Linked DNA regions of Aquabacterium sp. OR-4. The protein of the gene in region 2 interacts with the protein of the main gene of each other region in a pairwise test. Links are inferred from orthologs where the notes say so. Each region holds a gene or a part of one and is shown on either strand. Other genes may lie near its edges.

The links. The genes of interacting proteins can lie anywhere in the genome.
Region 1: the proteins of groL (region 2) and N4G63_RS20480 interact in binary tests that used the Escherichia coli proteins (3 or more experiments, as listed by UniProt). The link is inferred for Aquabacterium sp. OR-4 from one-to-one orthologs.
Region 3: the proteins of groL (region 2) and N4G63_RS27200 interact in binary tests that used the Escherichia coli proteins (3 or more experiments, as listed by UniProt). The link is inferred for Aquabacterium sp. OR-4 from one-to-one orthologs.

What each region holds. Positions count from the first base shown.
Region 1 is NZ_JAOCQD020000002.1:1,873,133-1,877,231, reverse strand. Bases 787-3,650 are described here. They hold N4G63_RS20480 (ABC transporter ATP-binding protein), read left to right. Parts: upstream 787-1,733; coding sequence 1,734-2,567; downstream 2,568-3,650. Other genes in these bases: mlaD (outer membrane lipid asymmetry maintenance protein MlaD), read left to right, coding at 3,384-3,650; mlaE (lipid asymmetry maintenance ABC transporter permease subunit MlaE), read left to right, coding at 2,564-3,349; N4G63_RS20485 (outer membrane beta-barrel protein), read left to right, coding at 939-1,514. In the rest of the region: N4G63_RS20490 (glutamate synthase subunit beta), read left to right, coding at 1-610; more of mlaD, read left to right, coding at 3,651-3,872; N4G63_RS20465 (MlaA family lipoprotein), read left to right, coding at 3,869-4,099. UniProt on the Escherichia coli protein: Part of the ABC transporter complex MlaFEDB, which is involved in a phospholipid transport pathway that maintains lipid asymmetry in the outer membrane by retrograde trafficking of phospholipids from the outer membrane to the inner membrane.
Region 2 is NZ_JAOCQD020000002.1:1,612,991-1,617,505, forward strand. What follows is about bases 615-3,545. They hold groL (chaperonin GroEL), read left to right. Parts: upstream 615-1,220; coding sequence 1,221-2,870; downstream 2,871-3,545. Other genes in these bases: groES (co-chaperone GroES), read left to right, coding at 749-1,039; N4G63_RS19375 (DUF1631 family protein), read left to right, coding at 3,000-3,545. Outside these bases: N4G63_RS19360 (DUF748 domain-containing protein), read left to right, coding at 1-552; more of N4G63_RS19375, read left to right, coding at 3,546-4,515.
Region 3 is NZ_JAOCQD020000004.1:417,034-421,104, forward strand. The notes cover bases 787-3,622. They hold N4G63_RS27200 (DeoR/GlpR family DNA-binding transcription regulator), read left to right. Parts: upstream 787-1,633; coding sequence 1,634-2,611; downstream 2,612-3,622. Other genes in these bases: N4G63_RS27195 (glycoside hydrolase family 28 protein), read right to left, coding at 787-1,481; N4G63_RS27205 (rhamnogalacturonan lyase B N-terminal domain-containing protein), read right to left, coding at 3,219-3,622. In the rest of the region: N4G63_RS27190 (L-rhamnose mutarotase), read right to left, coding at 1-82; more of N4G63_RS27195, read right to left, coding at 108-786; more of N4G63_RS27205, read right to left, coding at 3,623-4,071. UniProt on the Escherichia coli protein: Represses ulaG and the ulaABCDEF operon. Two ulaR binding sites have been identified in each promoter.

The DNA of each region.
Region 1 (4,099 bases), 260 kb from region 2 along the record:
CAAGGCCCAGCTGCGCGCCGAGGGCAAGCACGTGATCGTGATCGGCGGTGGCGACACCGGCAGCGATTGCGTGGGCACCAGCAACCGCCATGGCGCCGCCAGCGTCACCCAGTTCGAGGTGATGCCCATGCCGCCCGAGCAGGAGAACAAGCCGATGGTCTGGCCCTACTGGCCGATCAAGCTGCGCACCAGCTCCAGCCACGACGAAGGCTGCCAGCGCGAGTTCGCGATCTCCACCAAGGAGTTCGTCGGCAGCAAGGGCCGCATCACCGGCCTGAAGACCGCCGAGGTGCGCTTCGAGGGCGGCAAGCTGGTCGAGGTGCCGGGCACCGAGAAGGAATGGAAGGCCGATCTGGTGCTGCTGGCGATGGGCTTCACCAACCCGCTGGCCAGCGTGCTCCAGGCCTTCGGTGTCGACAAGGACGGCCGCGGCAACGCCAAGGCCGGCACCGACGACCTGGGTGGCTACCAGACCAGCGCCGAGCAGGTGTTCGTGGCCGGCGACATGCGCCGCGGCCAGAGCCTGGTGGTGTGGGCCATCCGCGAAGGCCGCCAGGCTGCGCGCGAGGTCGACCGCTTCCTGATGGGCGAGACCACGCTGCCGCGCTGACCGCCGCCGCGCCCGTGCTGCCCCGACAAGGCCCGCCACCGTGCGGGCCTTTTTCATGGCGCGGCAGGGGTCGGGCCGTGGGTGTGGCGGTGGGTGTGGCGATGGTTGGGGCCGTGGTGCCGACGCCCGCCGCGGCCGTTGCATCTGGATGCGCCCGATGCAAACGCACACCAAGGAGCGTGTGCTAACTCCGTAGAAGGATGGACGCCACCCGCCGATCCGTTGCGTTGCAGCAATTGGGGGGGTGCGGCGCAGGCGGGCTTTTCTAGCATCCGCCGCGCGGTCGAGGCAGGCTCGGCCGACGCGCAACTTCCTGGAGCCAGACACCATGCACATTCAACGAATCATCGCCGCGGCCACGCTGGGCCTGGCCGCCATGGCCGGCGCACAGGCCGCCGATCTGTATGCCTTCGGCTCGGTCGGCATCTCGGACTGGAAGATCGACGAGACCCCCGGCCTCAACCTCGACCGCAAGGGCACCGGCTTCAAGCTCGGCGTCGGCAGCCTGCTGATGCCCAACCTGGCGGTGGAAGGCGGCTACGTCAACCTGGGCAAGGCCAAGCTCAGCGGCGACGGTGGCCGCGGCAGCGTCAAGGGCGGTGGCGTGTTCGTCGACGCCGTCGGCGTGCTGCCCTTGTCCAGCGACTTCTCGGCCTTTGCCAAGCTGGGCATCTTCCATGGCAAGGCCAAGGGCGAGGCCGAGTCCTACCCCAGCGGCGAGTCGGACGGCGTGCGGGTCAGCGAGCGCGACAGCGGCACCGACATCAAGTTCGGCTTTGGCGTGGGCTGGTCGCTCAGCAAGTCGGTGCAGCTGCGCGCCGAGTGGGAGCGCTTCCGCTTCAAGCTGAGCGGCGACCAGGGCGACGTCGACCTGCTGTCGCTGGGCGTCAGCTACTCTTTCTGACGCCTTGCCGCGGCGCGCCATGGCGCGCACGCAACGCCTGGCCCGCGTTTGGCGGGCCAGGCCTCGCTTGACCGGCACGAAACAAGGCTTTGCCACCCGTTATTGGTGCAATCCCGAAGGTTTTTCGGGCTGCGTGCGAGAATTTGTGCATTCCCATCCCGGACGCACCGGCGCGGGTGCCGGCGCTGGGCCGGCCCCTGTGCCGATCCACGCAGCCCTTTGAGCGCCTCCGACACCCTGATCGAGATCGACCACGTCACGTTCGGCTACGACAGCAGTCGCACCATCCTGAACGACGTGAGCCTGCGTTTCCAACGCGGCAAGGTCACGGCTGTGCTGGGCAACTCGGGCTGCGGCAAGACCACGCTGCTGCGCCTGATCGGCGGCGTGCATGGCGCCACGGCAGGCCGGGTGGTGTTCGACGGCGAAGTGGTCGACGTGCACAACCGCCCGCAGCTCTACCGCCTGCGCCGGCGCCTGGGCATGCTGTTCCAGTTCGGGGCGCTGTTCACCGATCTGACGGTGTACGAGAACGTCGCCTTCCCGCTGCGCGAGATGACCGACCTGCCCGAGCCGCTGATCCACGACATCGTGCTGATGAAGCTCAATGCCGTGGGCCTGCGCGGTGCCGCAGGGCTGAAGATCAGCGAGGTGTCGGGCGGCATGGCGCGGCGCGTGGCGCTGGCGCGCGCCATCGCGCTGGACCCCGAGCTGATCATGTACGACGAGCCCTTTGCCGGGCTCGACCTGATCAGCATGGGCGTGGCCGCCAAGCTGATCCGCACGCTCAACGATGTCACCGGCGCCACCTCCATCGTCATCTCGCACGACGTGCCCGAATGCATGGCCATCAGTGACTGGGTGGTGCTGATGGCCGGCGGAGGCCGCATCGTGGCCCAGGGCACGCCGGCCGAGCTGATGGGCTCCAGCGACCCCGAGGTGCGCCAGTTCGTGCGTGGCGAGCCCGACGGTCCGGTGAAATTCCATTACCCCGCACCGCCCCTGGCCGACGACTTCGGTCTGGGCGCCACAGCCGCCGGAGGCCGGGCATGAGCAACTTGCTGGCCGCACTCGGCGCCCGGGTGCTCAACATGCTGCGCGGCTGGGGCCGGGCCGCGATCTTTTTCGTCGACCTGCTGGCTGCGCTGCTGCCGGCGCTGCGGCGGCCGGGCCTGATCGTCGAGCAGATCCATGCCATCGGCAACCGCTCGCTGCTGATCATCCTGGCCTCGGGCATGGCGGTGGGCTTCGTGCTCGCGCTGCAGCTCTACAACACGCTGATCACCTTTGGCGCGGCCGAGTCGCTGGGCCTGGTGGTCAACCTGAGCCTGGTGCGCGAGCTGGGCCCGGTGGTCACGGCCCTGCTGTTTGCCGGCCGCGCCGGCACCTCGCTGACGGCCGAGATCGGACTGATGAAGGCCGGCGAGCAGATCGCCGCGCTGGAGTTGATGGCGCTCGATCCGCGCCAGCGCGTCCTCGCGCCGCGCTTCCTGGCCGGCGTGGTGGCCATGCCGCTGCTGGCCATCCTGTTCTCGGCCATCGGCATTGCCGGGGCCTGGCTGGTGGCCGTGGGCCTGATCGGCATCGACGCCGGCAACTTCTGGTCGATCCAGCAAAACGGCGTGGACGTGTGGCGCGATGTGGGCAACGGCGTGGTCAAGAGCTTCGTCTTCGGCATCATCTGCACCGCCGTGGCGCTGTACCAGGGTTACGAAACCGAGGCCACGCCCGAAGGTGTGGCCTACGCCACCACCCGCACCGTGGTGGTGGCCTCGCTGGGCGTGCTGAGCATGGACTTCCTGCTCACCGCGCTGATGTTCTCGGCCCCGCGCTGAGCCCTCCTGACGGCACCGACAACAAGACACAAGCATGGCAAAACGCAATCTCGAAATCCTGGTCGGCCTGTTCGTGGTGCTCGGTCTGGGCGCCCTGGTGTTCGTGGCCCTGAAGGCCGCCAACCTGGCCAGCTTCTCCAGCGGCGACACCTACACGCTGCAGGCCCGCTTCGACAACATCGGCGGCCTCAAGGCCCGTGCGCCAGTGCGTTCGGCCGGTGTGGTGGTGGGCCGCGTGCTGTCGATCACCCTCGATGCCAAGACCTACCAGGGCGTGGTCACGCTGGCGGTCAACCGCGGCGTCGAGTTTCCGAAGGACAGCTCGGCCAAGATCCTCACCGCCGGCCTGCTGGGCGACCAGTACATCGGCCTGGAGGCCGGTGGCGACACCGCCAACCTGGTGCAGGGCGACCTCATCAAGCAGACCCAGTCGGCGGTGGTGCTCGAGAACCTGATCGGCCAGTTCCTGTTCAGCAAGGCGGCCGATGCCGGCTCGGGCGCCGATGCGGGGGCCAAGAAATGAGGCATGACACGCCGCTGCGCCGCTGGCTCGGCGCCCTGCTGCTGCTGGCCAGCCTGGCGCTGGGTGGCTGCGCCACGCTGCCCTCGCCGTCCGACGGCCCCGGCCGGCTGACCCAGAAAGACCCGTTCGAGCGCTTCAATCGCCATGTCTTCGCGTTCAACGAGGGCCTGGACGAGGTGGCGATCAAGCCGGCCGCGCTGCTCTACCAAAGCCTGGTGCCGCAGCCG
Region 2 (4,515 bases):
CTGCTCGACCGGCCGGCCTTGCAGATGACCGTGGCCGGCGCCGCCGACCCATTGAGCGAGCGCGAGGCCTGGCAGGCGGCCACGCTGGAAGCCCGCCTGCTGGCCGAACACCGGCGCGCCCAGCGGCGTGCCGCGCCCGCCACGGCAGCGACCGCAGCACCGGCAGCGGCCGCCGCATCTGCATCTGCATCGGCATCCGCCGCCGCCTCACCCATCGCCGAGGCGCCACCGATCCCGGGTGACGAACGCACCCGCCTGCTGCGCGAGCTGTACCGCAACAGCGCCCTGCCCGACCGGCCACGCAATCTGGTGGGCCTGCTGCGCGAACTGCCGGCCGCCGAGATGGCGGCACGGCTGAAGGCCGGCCTGGTGGTCAGCACCGAGGTGATGCGCGAGCTGGCGCTGCAGCGCGGCCTGGCGGTGCGCGACGCGCTGGTGGCCCGCGGCCTGCCGGCCGAGCGCCTGTTTCTGGCCGCCCCGCTGCTGCGCGCCTCGGGCGAGGATGACGCCGCCTGGGTGCCCAGCGTCAAGCTCACGCTGGCCCTGCCCTGACGCGGCGCCGGCCGGTGCCCCCCCCTCTTGAAAGCCGGCAACCGAACCCTATAATCGTTTTGCTAGCACTCACAAGGTTTGAGTGCTAACACCCGGACACAGGCCTCGCCTGGCCGGCCCCTCTAGCCGTTGAATGGGCCCCGCCCGCTGCGGCGCCCGTTCGTTCAAGCTGATCTGAGATCCCCAAGGAGATACGATGAAACTGCGTCCGTTGCATGATCGAGTGATCGTCAAGCGCCTGGAACAAGAGACCAAGACCGCTTCGGGCATCGTCATCCCCGACAACGCCGCCGAGAAGCCCGACCAGGGTGAAGTGCTGGCCGTCGGTCCGGGCAAGCGCAATGACAAGGGCGACTTCGTGGCCCTGAACGTGGCCGTGGGCGACCGCGTGCTGTTCGGCAAGTACAGCGGCCAGACCGTCAAGGTCGATGGCGACGAACTGCTGGTGATGCGCGAAGAAGACCTCTTCGCCGTCGTCGCCAAGTAAAGCCACTGCGCGGCGCGCTGGCGTCGTTGCGCGGTGCTCGGAATCCTCACGTAGCGCTGCTACGTTCCGGTTCCTGCGCTCCGTGCGCCTAGCCAGCCCGCTGCTCGCTACGCTTTCCTTCCCGACGACAGTGCGGTGAAGGAAGGCCAGAACCCAACATCGAAATTTCGGAGTTATTCACATGGCAGCCAAAGACGTCATCTTCGGTTCCGACGCCCGTCACCGCATGGTGGAAGGCGTGAACATCCTGGCCAACGCGGTCAAGGTCACGCTGGGCCCCAAGGGTCGCAACGTGGTGCTCGAGCGCTCGTTCGGCGCCCCCACCGTCACCAAGGACGGTGTCTCGGTGGCCAAGGAAATCGAGCTGAAGGACAAGCTCCAGAACATGGGCGCCCAGATGGTCAAGGAAGTGGCTTCCAAGACCAGCGACAACGCCGGTGACGGCACCACCACCGCCACCGTGCTGGCCCAGGCCATCGTGCGCGAAGGCATGAAGTACGTGGCCGCCGGCATGAACCCGATGGACCTGAAGCGCGGCATCGACAAGGCGGTCACCGCCCTGGTCGCCGAGCTGAAGAAGGCCAGCAAGGCCACCACCACCTCGAAGGAGATCGCGCAAGTCGGCTCGATCTCGGCCAACAGCGACGAATCCATCGGCACCATCATCGCCAACGCGATGGACAAGGTGGGCAAGGAAGGCGTCATCACCGTCGAAGACGGCAAGAGCCTGGACAGCGAACTCGATGTCGTTGAAGGCATGCAGTTCGACCGCGGCTACCTGTCGCCCTACTTCATCAACAACCCCGAGAAGCAGGCCGCCCTGCTGGACAACCCGTTTGTTCTGCTCTTCGACAAGAAGATCAGCAATATCCGTGACCTGCTGCCCACGCTGGAGCAGGTGGCCAAGGCCGGCCGTCCGCTGCTGATCATCGCCGAAGAAGTCGAGGGCGAAGCCCTGGCGACGCTGGTGGTCAACACCATCCGCGGCATCCTGAAGGTCGTGGCCGTCAAGGCGCCTGGCTTCGGCGACCGCCGCAAGGCCATGCTGGAAGACATCGCCATCCTGACGGGCGGCAAGGTCATCGCCGAAGAAGTGGGCCTGACCCTCGAGAAGGTGACCCTGGCCGACCTGGGCCAGGCCAAGCGCGTGGAAGTGGGCAAGGAAAACACCACCATCATCGATGGCGCCGGTGCCGCTGCCGACATCGAAGCCCGCGTCAAGCAGATCCGCATCCAGATCGAAGAAGCCACCAGCGACTACGACCGTGAGAAGCTGCAAGAGCGCGTGGCCAAGCTGGCCGGCGGTGTTGCCGTGATCAAGGTTGGCGCGGCCACCGAAGTCGAGATGAAGGAAAAGAAGGCCCGCGTCGAAGACGCCCTGCACGCCACGCGCGCTGCGGTGGAAGAAGGCATCGTCGCCGGCGGCGGCGTGGCCCTGCTGCGTGCCCGTCAGGCCGCTGGCACCATCAAGGGTGACAACGCTGACCAGGACGCCGGCATCAAGCTGGTGCTCAAGGCCATCGAAGCGCCGCTGCGCGAGATCGTGGCCAACGCCGGTGGCGAGCCGAGCGTGGTGGTCAACGCCGTGCTGGCCTCGTCGGGCAACCACGGCTTCAACGCCGCCAACGACACCTATGGCGACATGATCGAAATGGGCATCCTGGACCCGACCAAGGTGACCCGCACCGCGCTGCAGAACGCCGCTTCGGTGTCGAGCCTGATGCTCACCACCGAGTGCATGGTGGCCGAGGCCCCGAAGGAAGAAGCAGCCGGCGGCGGCATGCCCGGCGGCATGGGCGGCATGGGCGGCATGGGCGGCATGGACATGTAAGTCCAGCCCGCAGGCCAGCGCTTCGGCGCCGGCCTGCACCGGCACGCATTGCCACAACGGGCCACCTTCGGGTGGCCCGTTGCATTTCCGGCGTTCGGGCCGCGTCGGCCCGCTGATAATCCCTCTGCCATGCACCGCCAGCCCACGCTGAACGACTTCATCGACGACGAACTGCTGCGCGCGCCGATGAGCTTCGACCGCGTGATCGACGCGGTGCTCGACCGCTGGCGCCTGCGCCTGCCCAGCCACGACCGCCACGACGCGCAGGCCGACCGCGTGCTGCAGCAAAGCCGTGGCGATGTGGTGAACACCGCCACACGCACGCTGCGCCGCGGCACCGAGCCGCCCGCGGCGGCCACCACCAGCAGCCCGCGCGCCACCGGCGCGCCGCGCGAGCTGGCCCTGATCGGCGACGACGACGTGGCCGTCGACATCGAGATCGCGCACTGCGTCGAGGCCATCCGCGTGCGCGCCGAGGGCGAGCTGCGCGAGCTCACCACCTACACCTCGGGCCTGGTGGGCGACCACAACGTGGCCCGCGACACCAATCCCTTCGGCCCCGAGCCCTACACCCGCGCGCTGTGGGAGGGCGTGCGCACGCTGCCGCTGTCGCGCCAGGCCCATGCGGCCTTCATGCGCGAGGCCGCGCATCCGCTGGCCGAGGCCCTGCGCCTGGCCTATGCCGGCGCGGTGGCGCGGCTGCAGGAGCAGGGCGTGGAGCCGGCCGCCCACCGCACCATCATCTACAGCAGCTCGGCCTGGGGTGCGCGCCTGCCGCGCTACCGGCCGCCGGCCGACCTGTCGGCGCTGCAGGCACCGCTGTCGCCGGCCAGCACCGGCGTGCCGCCCCGCCTGCCGGCCGAGCCGCCCGGCGCGCCCGAGTCGCGCGGCGAGCGTGGCGCACCCGATCTGCTGACCCAGCTGTTCGAGGCGGTGGTGCAAGACCCGGCCATGCCGCCCGAGCTGCCGCCGCTGCTGCTGCGCCTGCATCCGCTGGCCGACCGCCTGGCGGTGCAGGACCGCTCGCTGCTGGTGCTGCACGAGCATGCGCTGTGGCGCTTCATCGACACCGCGGTGCACCAGGTGGCGGTGGCCACCGCCGCCGAGCGCCCGCGCATGCTGGGCCTGGCCCGCAACCTGATCGATCACCTGTGCGCCGAGGAGCAGACCGACCCCTCGCGTTTTGCCTGGGCCACCGAGCGCCTGGCCGCCAGCCAGCGCCATGCGCTGGACCAGGCCCTGGCCGCCGCCGCGCCGCTGATCGAGCGCCTGCTGCGCATCACGCGCGAAGAGGCCGGCCCCAGCACCTCGACCATGCCGCTGGACGTGGGCTCGCTCGACACCGTGCCGGCCGAGCTGCTGGAGGCCGATCCGGCGCTGGCCGCCGACAGCGCCAGCGGCCACCTGCACCAGGCCGTGCCGGGCAGCCACTGGCGGCTGTACCTGCAGGGCGACTGGCGCACGCTGCAGCTGCTGTGGGGCGACGACGGCGCCGGCCTGTGGCTGCTGCGCGAGCCGGCCGCCGACCGCCCCTGGGCGCTGCGCGCCTCGGCGCTGGACCAGCTGGCGCGCGAGCACCTGGTGCAGCCGCTGCACATGCGCTCGCTGGTGCGCCGGGCAGCCAGCCGCATGCTGGGCGCGCGCC
Region 3 (4,071 bases), on a different replicon or contig from region 2:
CCACGCCGGGCTTCAACTGCATCTTGAAGGCCAGGGTCTGCACGCCCTGGGCGTTGGTGTCGGGGATGCTGGGGGTGCTCATCGGGGCTTTCTTGTGGTCATGGGGTTCAGCTCACATCCTGCACATGCATGCCGAGCGTGGACACATCGCGCCGCGGATGCTGCGCATCGACGCGCCAGGCCGCGGGTGGCAGGCCCTGCACGGCCAGGGCATCGTGCAGCACCAGCGGCACGGCCCACGCCAGGCGGCAGCGCTCGAAGCGCCAGCCCTGGGCGTCAAGCACATGGCCACCGGCCGCGGCCTCGATGTCGCAGGCCGCAAAGTGCACATCGCACAGCGGTGATTGCGCATCGGCGTCCACCTCGAAGGCGGTGCTGGCGCCACGGGCCACCAGGCCGTGCACCTGCACGCCCTGCACCTGCATCAGGCCCTGCCGGGCCGGCACCGGCGCGGCCAGCGTGAGCCAGTGCGCCGGCGCCTGCGCGCGCTCGGCCTCGGGCAACACGGCGCGGCTGTAGGCCGGGTTCCAGTCGAGCGTGATGCGCAAGGGCACGGCCACGCCCTCGCAGTGGATGTCGGCAAGCCGCAGCCCGCGCGCCCAGCCGCCGCGCGTGCGCGCCGACTTGATCAGCACGCCCACCGGCACCGGCGCGTGCACGCGCAGGCGGCGCACGCGCACGCGCTCGAAGCCGCCTGAGGTCTCGCTGCCAAAGGCGATGCCGGTGGCGCCATCGTGCACGGTGCAGGCGGCCACCAGCACATCGCGCACTGGCCGGGCCACGCGCAGGCCGTCGGCATCGCGCCCGGCCTTGAAGGCGATGGCGTCGTCGTTGACGGCGATGTCGGCGCGGCGCACCAGCACGCGCTCGCTCGAGTCGATGTCGATGCCGTCGGTGCTGGGGCCGCGGCCGTCGTCGTTGTTGCGGATGGTGACGCGGTCGATGCGCACCTCGCGGCTGTAGCAGACCTGCAGCGTCCAGAAGCCCGAGCGCCGCAGCGTGAGCCCGCCGCCGACGAACACATTGCGCGCGCGCTGCAGCAGCAGCAGGCGCGGGCGCTGGGCGTCGTAGTCGGACGCCCAGCGCAGGCCGCGTGGCGTGTAGGCCTCGCGCAGCGCCCAGTAGCCGGCCCAGAAGCCGGCACCGTCGCCATCGATCGTGCCCTCACCGCAGATCACCACCCGCTCGGCATCGATCACGTTGAGCAGCGCGGCGGGCCAGCGCATCTCGATGCCGGCCACGCGGGTGTCGATCAGCGGGTAGTCGGCCAGCGCGGTGCTGCCGCGCAGCGTGGCGCCGGCCGGCACCTGCAGCCCCACGCCGCCGGGCACGAACAGCGCCCCGCTGCGGCACACGCCGGGTGGCAGGCGCACGGTGGCGCCGCCCGGCACGCGGGCCGCGGCGTCGAGCGCGGTCTGCAGCGCGGCGGTGTCCAGCGTGTGGCCGTCGGCGCGGGCGCCGTGCTCACGCGGGTCGATCACGGCGGGCCCGAGCCGGGGTGGCGCAAAGGGTGAGCACGCCAGCGTCATGCCCTTGGCCCCGCACACCGTGCGCGATGTGCGCGTGTTTCCTGATTGCTCATGCGTGTTGATGGCCGTAACCTGATTGCTTCGATCTGCACTGCGCCACCGTCATGACCAACCACCGCCGCCACAAGCGCCTGCTCAAGCTGCTCGACGAGCACGGCCAGGCCAGCACCGAGGAGCTGATGGCCTGGCTGAGCGCCTCGGCGGCCACGGTGCGGCGCGACCTGGCCTGGCTGGCCGCGCGCCAGCAGCTCACGCGCACCCGCGGCGGCGCGCAGCGCCTGCAGCGCAGCAGCGGCGGCCTGCTGCGCAGCCAGACCTTCCGGCTCGACATCTGCCAGCGCTCGGCACACAAGCGCGCCATCGCCCGCCATGCCGCCGAGCTGTGCACCCGCGGCGAAACCGTGATCATCAATGGCGGCACCACCACCTTCATGATGGCCGAGTTTCTGGTCGAGCAGCAGCTGCGCATCCTGACCAACTCGTTCCTGCTGGCCGAGCGCCTGCTCAACACCAGCAACAACGAGATCATCCTGCCCGGCGGCCGCGTGTACCGCGAGCAGAACGTGATCCTGAGCCCGTTCGAGAACGACATCGCCCAGCACCACTACGCGGCCAAAATGTTCATGGGCGTGCACGGCCTGTCGGCGCTGGGCCTGATGGAGGCCGATCCGCTGCTGGTGCAGGCCGAACGCCGCTTGATCGGCCAGGCCGAGCAGCTGGTGGTGCTGGCCGACAGCAGCAAGTTTGCGCGGCGCACGGGCCTGGTGCTGTGCGGCCTGGACCGCGTGAGCTGCGTGATCACCGACACCGAGGCCCCCGACGCCGTGGTGCAGTGGCTCGAGCAGCAAGGCGTGCGCGTGGTGGCCGTGGCCCCCGAGCCGCTGCCCGAGGCCCTGGCGTGCGAGCTGCAGCAGGGCGCCGCCGAGCTGGCCGACCATGAGCGCGCCGTTCAGGGCCTGGCCCGCGCGCCGCGCGGCGCGGCCACGCCGGCCAGGGCGGCCAGCGCCGCCAGCACCAGCGGCAGCGAGCCCGGCAGCGGAATGGCCGAGGCCACCACGCTGTCGATCGCCGGTGCGCTGTAGCCGCTGAGGTCGCTGGCGCTGTCAAAGGCGTAGAGGCGCACCTCGTCAAAGCCGGTCAGATCGCGCAGGCCCAGCACGCCGCCCACCCCGGCGGCGCCCATGCTGACCCGGCCGCTGCCGGTGAGTGCGCCGTCCAGCCAGGTCTGCCACAGCAGGTGGATGCTGGCGTAGCCCGAATCGACCGCGAAGCGGATGCCGTTCATGTCCACCGTGGCGCCACTGCTGATCGACAGGTAGGCGTTGAGGCCGGCCGTGGCCAGGTGGTTGCCCGAGAAGGCCTGGCTGTAGCGCTCGCCGGCCGCCAGGTCGACGCACCACTCGCCGGCATAGCCGCAGCCGCCGTTGTCATCGCCCAGCCCGGTGTGGCTGAAGTGCAGGCCACCTTCGGCCCAGGGGCTGGCCAGCGTGGTGTTGGCCTCGAAGCCGGCGCCCAGCACCGGCACCCCCACCACGCCGCCGCCGCCCACGGTCTGCAGCACAGCCGCCCGGGCCGGCGCGGCCGGCAGCAGCAGCAAGGCGGCGGTGGCCGCGAGCGAGGCAGCGCCCCCGAGACAAAAGCGCAAGACCATGGCGGGCTCCGGCAAGGCGTGGGTCAGCAAAAGGCGGCTCATGGCACGGCCACCAGGTCGATGGCGTCGAAGGACAGGCCGGGGCTCAGAAAGCGCGCGCCGGCGGTGCCGCTGGCGGTGTGGATGGTGAGCACATTGGTGCCCACCACCAGCTGGCTGGCCGGGATGTCGAAGTGGTACAGGCGGTTGATGCCGCGGTAGGTGCCCACCGTGAGGTTGCGGCTGACCTTGGGCGGCGCCGCCGGCACGCCCGAGCTCCAGCTGTTGACCGTGACCTGCGGCCTCGCGCTGTTGAAATCGGCCGTGGTGCCGATGCGCAGGCGCAGCGGGGCGCTGTTCTGGCCGCGGCGCAGCGTGAAGCGCACCTGCAGGCCGTTGTTCACGTCCTTCCACTGATAGGCCGGCCAGGCGGTGGCCGGGTTCGACTGGCCCACCACGAAGGGCGGCACCGTCCACGCGGCCATGCGCACATCGGTGGGGTGCATGATGGTCAGCTTGTCGCCGTTGATGAACTCCCGCGGCGTGCCGTCCCACTGGCCGATGCGCCACAGCGCCGGCGTGGTGGCCGGATCGGCACCGATCAGCACCGGGTTGAGCGCGTACGTGGCGTTGGCCGTCACCGTGACCGGCACGGTCTGCACGCCCAGTTCGCCCTTGTAGACGGTCATCGTGTACTGGCCCGGCAGCATGCCGGTGGCATGGAAGTGGCCATCCACCGGATCGGCGTCCACCCAGTACTGGGCCTGGGCATTGGCAAAGCCGGCGGTGTAGGCCAGCCCCGGCACGCGGCCCACCAGGCCGGCCACCGAGACGCCGCCGCGCCCCAGCGGGCCCACGTGGCCCACCAGGCCCAGCTGGCCGTACCAGCTGGTGTCGGGCCGGGCCGTGGGC